DNA from 4 places in the Bradyrhizobium sp. ISRA436 genome. Region 3 is predicted to be linked to each of the others. Evidence: riboswitches for the same ligand, from Rfam matches in the RefSeq annotation. Region 3 holds a riboswitch; each other region holds the start of a gene.

What was found. Region 3 has a riboswitch for cobalamin ahead of MTX23_RS35475 (hypothetical protein). Riboswitches for the same ligand answer to the same signal wherever they lie in the genome.
Region 1: it holds a riboswitch for cobalamin, as region 3 does, so the genes downstream of both, MTX23_RS03805 (DUF1636 domain-containing protein) here and MTX23_RS35475 (hypothetical protein) in region 3, are expected to answer to the same signal.
Region 2: it holds a riboswitch for cobalamin, as region 3 does, so the genes downstream of both, MTX23_RS03070 (TonB-dependent receptor) here and MTX23_RS35475 (hypothetical protein) in region 3, are expected to answer to the same signal.
Region 4: it holds a riboswitch for cobalamin, as region 3 does, so the genes downstream of both, MTX23_RS24850 (HoxN/HupN/NixA family nickel/cobalt transporter) here and MTX23_RS35475 (hypothetical protein) in region 3, are expected to answer to the same signal.

What each region holds. Positions count from the first base shown of each region.
Region 1 is NZ_CP094519.1:812,186-815,389, reverse strand. It holds gene MTX23_RS03815 (cobyric acid synthase) at 1-315, opposite strand, end outside; gene cobO (cob(I)yrinic acid a,c-diamide adenosyltransferase) at 341-991, opposite strand; cobalamin riboswitch at 1,034-1,243, shown strand; gene MTX23_RS03805 (DUF1636 domain-containing protein) at 1,334-1,708, shown strand; gene cobW (cobalamin biosynthesis protein CobW) at 1,705-2,739, shown strand; gene cobN (cobaltochelatase subunit CobN) at 2,739-3,204, shown strand, end outside.
Region 2 is NZ_CP094519.1:667,538-670,741, reverse strand. It holds gene MTX23_RS03080 (ABC transporter ATP-binding protein) at 1-305, opposite strand, end outside; gene MTX23_RS03075 (iron ABC transporter permease) at 302-1,324, opposite strand; cobalamin riboswitch at 1,457-1,583, shown strand; partial or broken gene MTX23_RS03070 (TonB-dependent receptor) at 1,578-1,817, shown strand; gene MTX23_RS03065 (hypothetical protein) at 1,926-2,087, shown strand; gene MTX23_RS03060 (hypothetical protein) at 2,197-3,204, opposite strand, start outside.
Region 3 is NZ_CP094520.1:123,809-127,012, reverse strand. It holds gene mntR (manganese-binding transcriptional regulator MntR) at 55-513, shown strand; gene MTX23_RS35475 (hypothetical protein) at 1,004-1,417, opposite strand; cobalamin riboswitch at 1,532-1,733, opposite strand; partial or broken gene MTX23_RS35470 (IS110 family transposase) at 2,638-3,204, shown strand, end outside.
Region 4 is NZ_CP094519.1:5,286,308-5,289,511, forward strand. It holds gene MTX23_RS24845 (UPF0149 family protein) at 1-145, shown strand, start outside; gene MTX23_RS24850 (HoxN/HupN/NixA family nickel/cobalt transporter) at 303-1,463, opposite strand; cobalamin riboswitch at 1,503-1,716, opposite strand; gene MTX23_RS24855 (hypothetical protein) at 1,870-2,607, opposite strand; gene MTX23_RS24860 (mechanosensitive ion channel family protein) at 3,136-3,204, shown strand, end outside.

The DNA of each region.
Region 1 (3,204 bases), on a different replicon from region 3:
GGCATATTCCCGGGCGCGCGCCGTTGCGGCGCGCTTGCCCTGCACGATGATCTGGGCGCCGACATCGCTCTCCGGCTTCAGCAGCACCGGGTTCATGTCGGTATGCGGTTCGACGCCGGCGGCAAGTGCCTGCAGCGCCTGCGCGCGTCCGATCTCGCCGCCATCGACGGTCACGGCCGCGTTGTTCGACATGTTCTGCGGCTTGAAGGGCAGCACGCGCAGGCCGCGCCGCTTCGCCGCGCGCGCGAGGCCCGCAACGATCAGCGACTTGCCGACGTCCGAGCCCGCCCCCTGGATCATCAATGTGCGCGCCATCGCCTTTGCGTGCCCGGCTATGCTGTCAGAACTCGACGCCCGGTTGGGCCTTGATGCCGGACCGGAACGGATGCTTCACAAGCGTCATCTCGGTGACGAGGTCGGCGATCTCGATCAACTCCTCCTTGGCGTTGCGCCCGGTGAGCACGACATGCGTCATCGGCGGCTTTGACGTCTTCAGAAAATCGACGACATCGGCGATCGCCAGATAATCGTAACGGAGCGCGATGTTGATCTCGTCGAGCACGACCATACGCAAGCTTGGATCGGAAATCAGTTGCTTGGCCTTCTCCCAGCCGGCTTGCGCGGCGGCAATATCGCGCGCACGATCCTGCGTTTCCCAGGTGAAGCCTTCACCCATCGCGTGGAATTGACAGAGGTCGCCGAAATGCCCGGTCAGCAGGCGGCGTTCGCCGGTATCCCAGGCGCCCTTGATGAATTGCACCACGGCGCAGGGAAAGCCGTGTGCCACGCAGCGGACGATCATGCCGAAGGCGGAGGATGATTTTCCCTTCCCGGCCCCGGTATGAACGATGATCAGTCCCTTCTCACCGCTCTTGGTGGCCATGATTCGATCACGGGCGACCTTCTTCTTGGCCATCTTGGCGGCATGGCGGGCTTCCAGCGCGGCCTCGGAGCCACCGGCTTCGTCCTCGGCGGCGTCTCGTTCAGACATCATCTGACGTTCCTTCGGCTTGACAAGTTCCGGGCTTGGACGAATGGTGGGCCCTGCGTTGGTGCCTGTCCTACGACAGGCGAAGAGGGAATGCGATAGGGCTCAAGTCGGCCCAAAGCGCAGCCGCCCCCGCGACCGTGACCGGAGAGATGCCCAAAGCCACTGATTCCCAACGGAATCGGGAAGGCGGGGATCGAAGGGAAGCCCCCTGCTCCGCAAGCCGGGAGACCTGCCAGCGCAGCAGTTGAGACCAGCGGACGGGGTGTTCCGCGACGGGGAACGAACCTTTCCATCGATCGGTTCGTGTGCCTCATCGCCTCCCGCTGTCAGTCAGGAAGGGCGATGAGCGTTACACTTCATGTCTGCATCACCTGCCGTGCCGGCCAGACGCTCGCGGAAGGTGAGACCACGCCCGGCGCGCGGCTGCATGCGGCGATTCTCGACGCCGGCGTGCCTGATGGCGTCAATCTGGTTCCGGTCGAATGTCTGTCGGCGTGCAGCCAGGGTTGCTCGGTCGCGCTCAGTGCGCCGGGGCGTTGGTCCTATGTCTATGGCCGCCTGTCCGCGGCAAATGCGACGGATGTGATCGCGGGTGCGTCCGCCTATGCCGCGGCACCCGACGGCATCGTGCCGTGGCGCAGCCGTCCGGAAATCTTTCGCAAGCAATCGCTCGCCCGCATTCCACCCGTAGCCGTTGTGCCAGAGGCCGCAGAATGAACACGCTTACCAAGGTGCCCGTCACCGTCGTCACCGGCTTTCTCGGATCTGGCAAGACGACGCTGATCCAGCATCTGATCAAGAACGCCAACGGCAAGAAGCTGGCGGTGCTGGTGAACGAGTTCGGCCGCGAAGGCGTCGACGGGGAAATCCTGAAGTCGTGTGCCGACGCCAATTGTCCGAGCGAGAACATCGTCGAACTCGCCAATGGCTGCATCTGCTGCACTGTCGCCGACGATTTTATCCCGGCGATGGAGCAATTGCTCGCGCGCCGCGTGAGACCCGACCACATCGTGATCGAGACATCGGGGCTCGCGCTGCCGAAGCCGCTGCTTAAAGCGTTCGACTGGCCGGAGATCCGTTCGCGGATCACGGTCGACGGCGTGATCGCACTGGCCGATGCGGAGGCCGTCGCCGCCGGCCGCTTTGCGCCCGACCCGGTCGCGGTCGACGCGCAGCGCGCGGCTGACAACAGTCTCGACCACGAGACACCGCTGTCTGAGGTGTTCGAGGATCAGATCGCCTGCGCCGACATCGTGCTGCTGACCAAGGCGGATCTCGCTGGCTCCGAGGGCCTCGAAGCCGCCAGGCTGGCGATCGCGGCCGAAATGCCGCGGCAGGTGCCGATGTTGCCCGTCGTCGACGGCGCGGTCGACGCCCGCGTGATCCTGGGTCTCGAGGCCGCGGCGGAGGACGACTTGGCGGCGCGTCCATCCCACCACGATGGCGAGGACGAGCACGAACACAATGATTTCAATTCCGTGGTGATCGACCTCCCGGAAGTCTCCGATGTCGATGCGCTGGTCGCATCGATCAAGGGACTGGCGCGCGAGCAGAATGTGCTGCGCGCCAAGGGCTATATCGCGATCGCGGGCAAGCCTATGCGCCTGCTGGTGCAATCGGTCGGCGAACGCGTGAGGCATCAGTTCGACGTGCCCTGGGGCGTGCGGCCGAGGCAGTCGAAGCTGGTCGTGATCGGCGAACACGGCGATATCGATGAGGCCGCCATCAGGGCGCGACTTGGTGTCTGATGCACGTCGTCTTCCGCGAGAGCCGCGGTCTTGACGAGACCGCGACACCAAGGGACCTCGGCCAGGATCCGGCCGAGCTCGCGGTGCTCTCGTTTTCCGACAGCGATCTTGCCGCGTTCGCATCCGGCTGGCGGCGCGGCTGCGGGTCGCTGCCGTCGTTGCGGCTCGCGAATCTGGCGGACCTGCGCCACCCCCTGTCGGTCGACACCTATATCGAACGGACATTGTCGCAGGCGCGCGGCATTCTCGTGCGCCTGATCGGCGGCGAACCCTACTGGTCATATGGGCTGGCCGCGCTGCATCGCCTGGCAAGAGAGCGCAACATCGCATTTGCGGTGCTGCCGGCGGATGGCCGGGATGACCTGCGGCTGGATGAATTCTCTACCCTGCCGGTCTCCACGCTGCGACGGCTCAAGGTGCTCTGCGACAAGGGTGGTCCCGTTGCGGCGCAGGCCGTGATCTCCC
Region 2 (3,204 bases), on a different replicon from region 3:
TAGCGGCCGAGCGCGACGATGTCGCGCACCGGCAGCGGCCAATGCACCATGTGCCCCTGCGGCAGATAGGCAAAGCGCTTGGCGCGCTCGCGCAAGGACAGCGACGACAGCACATCGCCACCGATCCTGATGTCGCCGCGGGAGGGGATCAACCCGGCCAACGCACGAAGCAGCGTGGTCTTGCCCGCGCCGTTCGGACCAACCAGAGCCACCAGATGACCCGATGCAAGCGATAGCGAGATGTCGTGCAGCACTTTTCGGCGGCCGAGCGAGGCGTTGAGATCGGTTGCGGACAGCAGCGTCACGCCACGCCTCCGCCGAGCGCGCGGCGTTCGCGCATGATCAGATAGAGGAAGAACGGCACGCCGATGATCGAGGTCAGCACGCCGACCTTGATGTCGGAGGTCGAAGGGATGATGCGCACCGCGATATCGGCCGCCAGCAGCAGCGCCGAGCCGGTGAGCGCGCTCGGCACCAGGAGCCGCGCCGGATCGTGACCGATCACGGGCCGCATCAGATGCGGCGCGACCAGGCCGATGAAACCGATCGTCCCTGTCACGGCGACCGCACCGCCGACCCCGAGCGCGACACCCGAGATGACGAACAGCCGCAACCGCCCGACATCGACACCAAGGCTCTGCGCGGCCTCCTCGCCGAGCGTCAGCGTGCGGAAGCTGCTTCGCTGGCTGAGCAGGACGGCCGCGCCGGCCAGGATGAAGGGCAGCGCAATCGCGACATGCTGGAAACTGCGGTCCTCGAGCGAGCCGAGCAGCCAGAACGCGATCTCCAGCGCCACGAACGGATTGCTCGAGAGATTCATCACCAGCGCCGTCGCGGCACCTGCGAAGCTGGAGATCGCGAGACCCGAGAGGATCAGGATCAACAGTCCGGCGTTGCGTCCCGCGATCGCAAGCAGGGCGAACACCGAGCCGAACGCCGCGATGATCGCTGCGACCGGCAGCGCGTAGGAACGCACGTCGGCCAGCCCCAGCGCGATCACCAGCACCGCCCCGAACGCCGCCGCCTGTGGCGCGCCGAACAACGACGGCGAGGCCAGCGGATTGCGCAACAGCCCCTGCAGCGCCGCACCCGACAATCCCAGAATGCCGCCGATCGCAAACGCCAGTATGGTCCGCGGCAGACGGATCTCGCGCACGATCACCTGCGCCACGTCGCTGCCGCCGCCGAACAGCGCCTCGATCACCTTGAGCGGCGACAGCCGTACCGGCCCGATGCCGAGCGAGATCAGCACGAGCAGCACCACGAGCGCAGCGAGCGCCACGGTCGCGGCCAAGCGGCGCCGCGCCGCGACCTCGGTCGCCATGGCAAAATCCTGCACACTCATCGGATCAATGCTCTTACAGCGATCGCCGTGGCAGACAAGCGACACTCGGCGAAAACCGTGCCCGTCCAGCCGCAGCCCCACTCCCGCCGGCATTGACTTTAGTCTCCGGCCGAACCCTAGTGACCATGACGGTTCTTTCATGAGATGAAAAGGGAATGCGGTACGGGAAACTCCCCCAAGGCCGCGGCTGCCCCCGCAACTGTATGCGGTGAATCCTTCGTTACGCGCCTGCAGCTCCCGCACCATGGACAACGACTAGGCCAACACTCAGAGCCGCATTCCCGGCAACGCGACGGCCGACATCAAGCTCAGCGGGCAATACGACCGCTTCTTCTGGTCGGTCGGCGTGAACAACCTGTTCAACGCGCTCTACTACGACTACGCCATCGCCAGCTCGTTCACCGCGGGCCGCTTCTCGGCCTATCCGCTGCCGGGCCGGACCTACATGGTGCGGGCCGGCGCGACGTTCTGAGCCGTTGCAGGGCGGCGGGACGCATCCCGCCGCACCGTCTGCTCGCATTTCAAGCGCTTGCAAACTGGGATAGATTTTCCGGCACCATCGATTGCGCAGGGGAAATGTATGGGCAAAGCCGGAAAGAAGAGCAAGGGTCGCGGCAAGGCCAGCGAGCCGCCGAAAAAGCCTCCGCCGCCCCCAACGCCGCAGGACGACGAATATTATGAGGACGGCGACATCGCCACGCCGAAGCTCGATCGCTACGGCAATGACGACGAGCCGTTGTAGGCGCATGCCTATCCACGCCGTCGTCCTGGCGAAAGCCAGGACCATTACCACTGAAGCGAGTTGGAGGGCGAGCTACGGCCCCAGCCTGCTAACTAACTTTCAGCGGTGGTTATGGGCCCTGACCTTCGCCAGGACGACGCGTTGAAGCATCGCGCAAGAACCCCTCACTCTCGATTATCCGGATGCTCGCGGCGTCGAGCAGATGCGCGCCGAAGCCGCGCGATAGCGACGACGCGAGCTGCGGCGAGACCAGCAGCAGCGCGGCGGTGATCGCCAGCGGCACGGCGCCGGGCCAATCGAGCCGCACCGGCGTCAGTTCCTCGGTGCTGCCCCGATAGGGACCCTTGCCCGCGGCGATGCGGCCGCATTCCCCGATGATGTCGCGCCGCGTGCCGTCGCGTGACGCGCTGCCGAGCAGCGCCAGCATCGCAAGATGCGTCCGCACGCCGGCGCGGCTCTCGGCAAGCGGCTCTGGCGTCTCGCCGCGCGAGACCCGCAGCAGCAGATCGACGAGATCGGTGCCTGCGCGGTGCGCGTTCATCGGCTCGACCAGCCGCGGATTGCAGTCGATCAGCAGCGGGGTTGCGCTGTCGAGCGGCATGATGACGTCGACCGAGAGCGCCCCGTGCCAATTGAGATGCGCGCCGATCGTCTCGAGATAGCGGCGGATCGCCGGCCGGCTGACGCTCTCCTTGATCGCCTCGCCGCCGCCGACTCCGGCGGCAACCTGCCGATAGGCATGGAAGCCGAGCAACTCGCCGCGGCAAAACACCGACTGCGCCTTCTCGGTGGTACCGGTGACGAGGTCCTGCACCAATAGTTCTCCACCGATGTCCCCGCTTGTTTGGAGATCGTAGAGCGCGAGATTGAGATCGCCTGCGTCGCGCACGATCCACACGCCGCGGCTTGCAGTGCCGATCGACGTCTTGATCACCGATGGAAACCGGGTCGCCCCGCGCAGTTCGTCGAGCGAGGTGACGATCCGCGTCGGCGGCTGCGGCAGGCCGAGTTGATCGAGCAGGCGGCTGAAGCCCGCCTTGCTGTGCACCCCGCGGTAGCTGGCGAAATCCGGCAACGCGAGCCCAACGCGCGGCTTCAGCCGCGCCTCGCCCCGGGC
Region 3 (3,204 bases):
CCATGGTCGAATGTCTGGAGATTCTGGATTTTTCACATGCGTCCAAAGCCTTCCATGGATGTCGCGGTATCGCTTCACGCGCTCCCCACCGAGCAGGCGCAGGCGCGGCGTTTTGGCAAGGCCCGTTCGGCGCGCTCGACTGCGATCCTCGAGGACTACGTCGAGCTGATTGCCGACCTGATTGATTCGACCGGCGAGGCCCGCGCCACCGACATCGCGCGGCGGCTCGGGGTGTCTCATCCGACCGCGATCAACACGATCACGCGGCTGAAGCGGGAAGGCCTGGCGGTGGCTCGTCCTTATCGCGGTATTTTCCTGACCGAGGAGGGTGAAGCGCTCGCCAAGCGGGTGCGCGCGCGCCACCGTCTGGTCCTGGAAATGCTGCTCGCGCTTGGCGTGCCCCGGGAGACCGCGGAGGCGGACGCCGAAGGCATCGAGCATCATGTTTCAGACGCTACCCTCAAAGCCTTTTCGGATTTTATTAAGAGATCGGGAGTGAAGAGGGCCAGTTGACGGTCTTTACGGGCGTCTATACGGGCCGTTGAGGTCCGATCGGCTTGCGGTTCAGCCGCTTTCGAGACGTAGGGCCGATCGCTGGGGTCATCTGCACATGTGTTCTAGAGAGGCTCAGCTTGACCGATGCCAATCGCTGGCAAGTTGAGCGCGAACCGCGTCGCCCTGAATCCCTGGGACGAAGCCGCTCTTCATCAATCCAGGCCGCTCGAAGTCGCGCAGTCCGTTGCGGACACCGAAGTTCATCATCAGACATGGAAATCAGTAGCGTGGTAGGCGATGCTACACAATAAAGCCTCGACTTCAAGATCAATATTCCGCTCGGCGGGGAGCGTATACTAAGGCCCGCTGCTACTTGTTCTGGCGCTTGCGGATATTTAGAACGTGCATTCGCTCGCGGCTCGGCTGAGACTAGCCCGCTGCGTTCTGGGCCACCGCATCGGTGACGTTATGCTGGCCGCTATCCTCGATGGTCTGGGACGTAATCGTCTCAACGCTGGCAGGTGTCTGCAGCGGCGTGAGGTTCAGGCGGCTCCCGCTGGTGTTCTGCTGATCTAGCTTCAGCGTCGAAGGCGAGCCGTCCGAGGCTGCGGCCGTCGGTGCTGCGCGAGGCGTTGCCGCCGGCTTTGACTGCGATCGTGAGGCCGTGGCTGAACGCTTGGCCATCGTATAGCGCGACAATCTGGTTGGGAAGCACTGTCACCCTGATTGCCGCGCGGCAGCCATCGGGACGGCCGGGCCTCACCGCAGGTTTTTGGGGCGGACTGACCGTAACCGGCGGCAGGGTTTGAACCGATTGAGCTTGCTGTGCCTTGGCAGGGCAAATCCCGAGCGGCAGAGCTGGAAGAAGGAAGCTGTGAGCGAGCAGGCCGGCGCGCAGCCGCCTGGGTATGACGGAAAACACGAGCAGACCTCGGCATGACGTAGTGGCACGTCACAGCGAACGAGGTCTCACCTCGACATAGTTGGACCTACGCAAGGTGAAAGCAATGTCTGTACTCCCCGACCGACATTTTCGCGTGTTACCACGGCTGACGGCAGGTCTCCTGGCTCGCGGGTCTCAACCTTGCGTCGCCTTCCCAGGACCAAGTTTCCCAGTGGCCTATGACGAAAAATTCGCCGCTTACAGTTGCGGGGGCAGCTGCGGCATGAGGGGAAAATCCCCGCACCGCATTCCCTTTTGATCCCAGTGAAGGGGAACCGTCGGTCGTCATCGTAGAAGTGGGCGAGGCGCGGAGTCAATCCCCTCTCTGACAAGTCTGTAGTTGTCTGCACACGCGAGCGGAATAGTAACCGGGGCGAGTGAAGGAGCGGGTACGAATGGTCGCGGTAGGGACGAGGATTTCTCCTCGGCCACCGGGTCGCGGGAGGCGGTCGGGAGGCGGGCGACCGGGGTCACCGGAGGCGGTCGCCCGCCCGCGGTTGGGTAGGATCGAGGCGCGGACCGGGCTTCGCATGATGCCGACGTTTCCTCGATCCCCCCTATCATTCCGTACGGCGGGTTTACCCCGATACGGCTGGAAGGCTGGCTTTCAGATGGGGCCTTCCCGGCTTCCACACGAGCTTAAGTCTGCTCCCGACATCCACGGCGTGTTAGCCAGTTTGTATCCATCCTTCGTACACGACGTGGTCCAACGGTTATCCCGCACTGCACGGTGTCGGGTCGTTAACTCGATCGTGCACCACCATGAAGTGGGACACTACCCCAGGGGTCCTCGCTCTTGCCCGAGTTATGTTGTCTCGACCCGTCATCACTTAATCGACCCCATCCGCCCCACTCGTGGGCACATCGCGATTTGCCTCAAAGCTCCTCAAAACACCTCGCGATCACGGATTGAAATCGGCTCTAAAGTCCAAGCGATGAAAGCGGATTGTACTCGCGATGGCCGAGCTAGTTGGCGCGAGCCTTTAGGGTGAAGACGAAGCGGTCCGTCCTGCGCACCTCCAATGTGGGTAGCAATCTTGATCGACTCGCCAATCGGGCTCATGAACGCTCCTTTGCGCGGCGGCGATCAGGGTGAGACGCGCTCTCATCCTGATTGATGCGGTGGAACGGCCCGCTCCGACAGCATCATCGTGCTAAGACGTGGTCGTTGTTCGAACGCCACAAGGAGGGACCGTTCCATGAAACAGGTTAGCACCATCGGATTGGATTTGGCGAAGCACATTTTTCAAGTTCACGGCGCGGGTGGCGATGGCTCACCGGTGTTCAACCGGAGACTACGGCGCAGCGAGGTGCTGCATTTCTTCTCGAAGCAGCCAGCCTGCCTTGTGGGAATAGAAGCCTGTGGCAGCGCTCATTATTGGGCACGAGAGATTGCAACTCTCGGCCATGAAGTGCGACTCATCCCACCAGCTTACGTCAAACCGTTTGTGAAGCGTGGAAAACGGATGCGGCGGATGCCGAGGCCATCAGCGAGGCTGTGACTCGCAAGACCATGCGCTTCGTTCCGATCAAAACGGCTGAGCAACAAGCCGCAATGATGGTCCTGAAGAGTCGCGCACTTCTGGTGAAACAGCAAACGCAGACGATCAACGCCCTGCGCTCACATTTGGCCGAGTTGGGCATCATTGCCGCCGCTGGCCGAACAAAGGTCGAGGCGTTGGTTGCAATCGTACGGGATGTAGCAGATATCCGCTTGCCTGCGGCAGCGCGCGTCGCCCTGACGGCAGTTGCCGATCAAATCGAGG
Region 4 (3,204 bases), on a different replicon from region 3:
CGATCAGGCCCGTCCGCTGCTCGGACCGCTACGAAGCGGTCGCGAAACCGAGGATTTCCTCCGTAACGCCCACCTCGATATCCCAGCCGTCGTCGAGGCGCTGCGCCAGCACTGGATGCCCATCCGCTACGCACGCAACCGCTAATCATCGCGGACGTGGGAGCTCATACCGGTTACCTTTGTCATCGGGCTCATCATCGCTGTGATCGCGGCCGTGGAGCTATGGCTGCTGCGTCACATGCCGCACTCAAAGGCCTAAGCAGCTTAGCCGCAGTCGGAGCGGCTCGAAGCGGAAATGACGCTCAATCCGATGCAGTCTCCTTCTCGAGCCCCAGCCAACGATAAATCCCAAAGGACAAAGCCCAGCTCGCCAGAAACAAGCCGACAACCAGATACCCGAAGTTAGCAAGGCTTTCGCTAATATCGGAAACTGCAACCCAGAATTCCCCCTCTAGTTGGAATTTGCTTGCAATCAGCCCTAGGGCCTCGACCCCTCCAATCAGGAGCGCGACCACGACAGAGATGGCAGTGATAGTAAGGTTGTACCAGAGCTTTCTGACCGGATTGAGAAAGGCCCAGCCGTAGGCACCCACCATCAAGACGCTGTCGGTTGTATCAACGAGCGTCATGCCCGCTGTAAACAACGCAGGAAAAACCATCACATTGCCGAAGCTCAGTCCGCCAGTTGCTTGGCCGGCGGCCACAGTGAAGAGGCTGATTTCAGTCGCCGTGTCGAAGCCTAGTCCGAACAATAGACCCACTGCCAGCATCTGCCAGCTTGCCGTTACCATGCGGAACAGGGGCCGAAGAATTCGAGACATGAAGCCCGTGCCCGACAAGAACAGGTCGATTTCTTCACCGTGCGCATCGCCACCGCGTCGTGCCCGCTGAAAATTCTGCCAGACGCCACGCAGGATCACGAGATTGATAGCGCCGACCGAGAGCAGGAAGAATGCGGATGCGGCGGTCCCGATGATGCTACCGACGGACTTGAATTGCTGGAACTGGCCTTGCAGCGCAAATGCGGCGGCGGCAATCGCCGCGACAGCTAGTGCAATCGAGAGCGAGTGCCCGAGCGAGAAAAACAAGCCCACCGCGAGCGGGTGCTTTCCTTCCTGCATCAACTTGCGGACTACATTGTCGATTGTCGCGATGTGATCGGCATCTACGGCGTGTCGAAGGCCGAGGACATAGGCGAGTACAGCGGTCCCTAGCAGCGTTGGACGGTCTGAGAAAGCAACTACGGCCCATGTAACGGCCAGAACATTGAATGTCAGCAAAAAGGCGTAGAGAGCGACAATTCTTGATCGAGAGACGACTGATCTGTCGTCGATAGCGAATTTCAGATACGTCAGCATGACGCAGCCTTCACCTGATCCCGAGGCGCGCCAAAATTTAACGGGATGAATAAGCTGAAAGCCAATGCGGCCCTCCATCTGCGAGACAAACCGAACAATCGTCATCACAGCGCGAGAACCGCCCCTAGCGCGCGCACCGCACGCCGGATGGATGACTGTTCAGGCCGGTCTCCTGACTTGCGGGTCGTCGCTCGGTTTTCCGCCTTCCCGGGCTAAGAGGCTCAGTGGCTTCCTGGAAAAGAGCTAACCGCCTACAGTTGCGGGCGCAGCTGCGGATTTGGCTTCGCGTTTGCGATACCTCACCGCATTCCCATGTCGCTGGTCTCTCGACCAACGAACCTGAACTGCCCGATCATCACGCTAACTTCGGAGTTGTCAATACAGCCGGAAGCCTTCCGTTTTGTAGATACGGATACGTAGGGCACGACCCGATTTCAGCTTTGTGTTACAACCGGTAAGGCTCGGAACGAGCACATGATTCTGCTACTCTTCCAAGACCCGACAATGTTACTCAAACTGGAGCGTGGCGGTCGCCGCTGCCGCGCCGCTGTGCCAATTGGTCGTCGGCCGTCGCCTGCTTGCCACGCGCAATTCCGCGATGCATGCGCGTGCCGCGCCGCTCGATTTGCGAATACGGAATTTCTTTGCAGTTGAGCCGCGCCCGCGCCTCGGGCTTCAGGAAATAGATATAGCGCATCTGATAGCCGTCGAGCGGTTCGCCCTGGCCGGACCATGAGCCGCCGGTTTTCGCAAAATGCTTTGCGCGGTTCTTGCCGGTGACTTGCGTCATTTTGTGCGTCACCGAGCCGTCGGGCAGTCGCAGCAGGCTTTTGTTCTGCTTGATCCCCGTGAGCGTGAAGCCGGCCGCGCGATAGATCGTCCCGTCGCCGCACTGGCATCCATCGGCGAACGAGATCACCCACTCGATGTGCGGATAATGCTTTTTGATCATCCGCAGCGCGATCGAGAGCGCGCGGCTTTCGCTGTTGCGGGGCAGCGCTTCCGAGAACGCCAGCCGGTTCAATTCGAGAAAGCCATTCCAAGCAGTATCGCGCACCAGCCCGAGAATGTTGCCCTTGTCTATCGACGGGCCGAATGTCATCGCGCCTTCAAGCCGCCCGCCGATAAAAACGCCGAGCGCGAGGAACGCATTGTTGACGGCCTTGTGGCTGTAGTGCAGCCGGATGATCAGCGCGTCGGCCTCTTTTTTCGCGATCGGCGCGACGGGGATGTCCCTAGCCTGTCCCATGGTTAGTCACTGAGTTCGTAGCGCATGATTCGAGACTCCGGTTCGGGGGTTGCGGCGGTACATCAACCCACAACGGCCCGTCGCGGAGGCGCCAATGCTCAGTGAGACATGCGGAAGCGGCCGAACGTCCGGTTTGCGCCACAAGCGTCCCTTCCCGAGACGGGACGTTTTGACCCGGACCGTAGTTTTCGATCTGCGGGACAGAATAAGGGCAACCACTCCGTCCCGAAACCGCGACCACTCCCGTAGCGGAGTCTAATGCGTAAGTGCGCTGGGGGGCTGCTGAAGCCCCTCAGGCGCGGCTCCTGTAGCAGGCGCCGCCCTCGGACAAACGACTCGAATCTCACGATACCTTTGAAGCGCTCCCCCATTTCCTTCGACAACAACGCGGCCGGCTCCCGGACCGCGCGGACGTCGCTGGAAACGGCTCGGTCCTCCCTAGTAGTTAGTCGGAACTCGCAAGGCGATATTCGCGTTCTAATAGGGTCGATCGTGTGTCTTGCTCCAAATGACTGGTTGACCTTAGCCATGACCCAGGTCGCCGAATGGCTTGATCACCATAACATCAATATCGTGACCGTCGCCGGGACCGTCGTG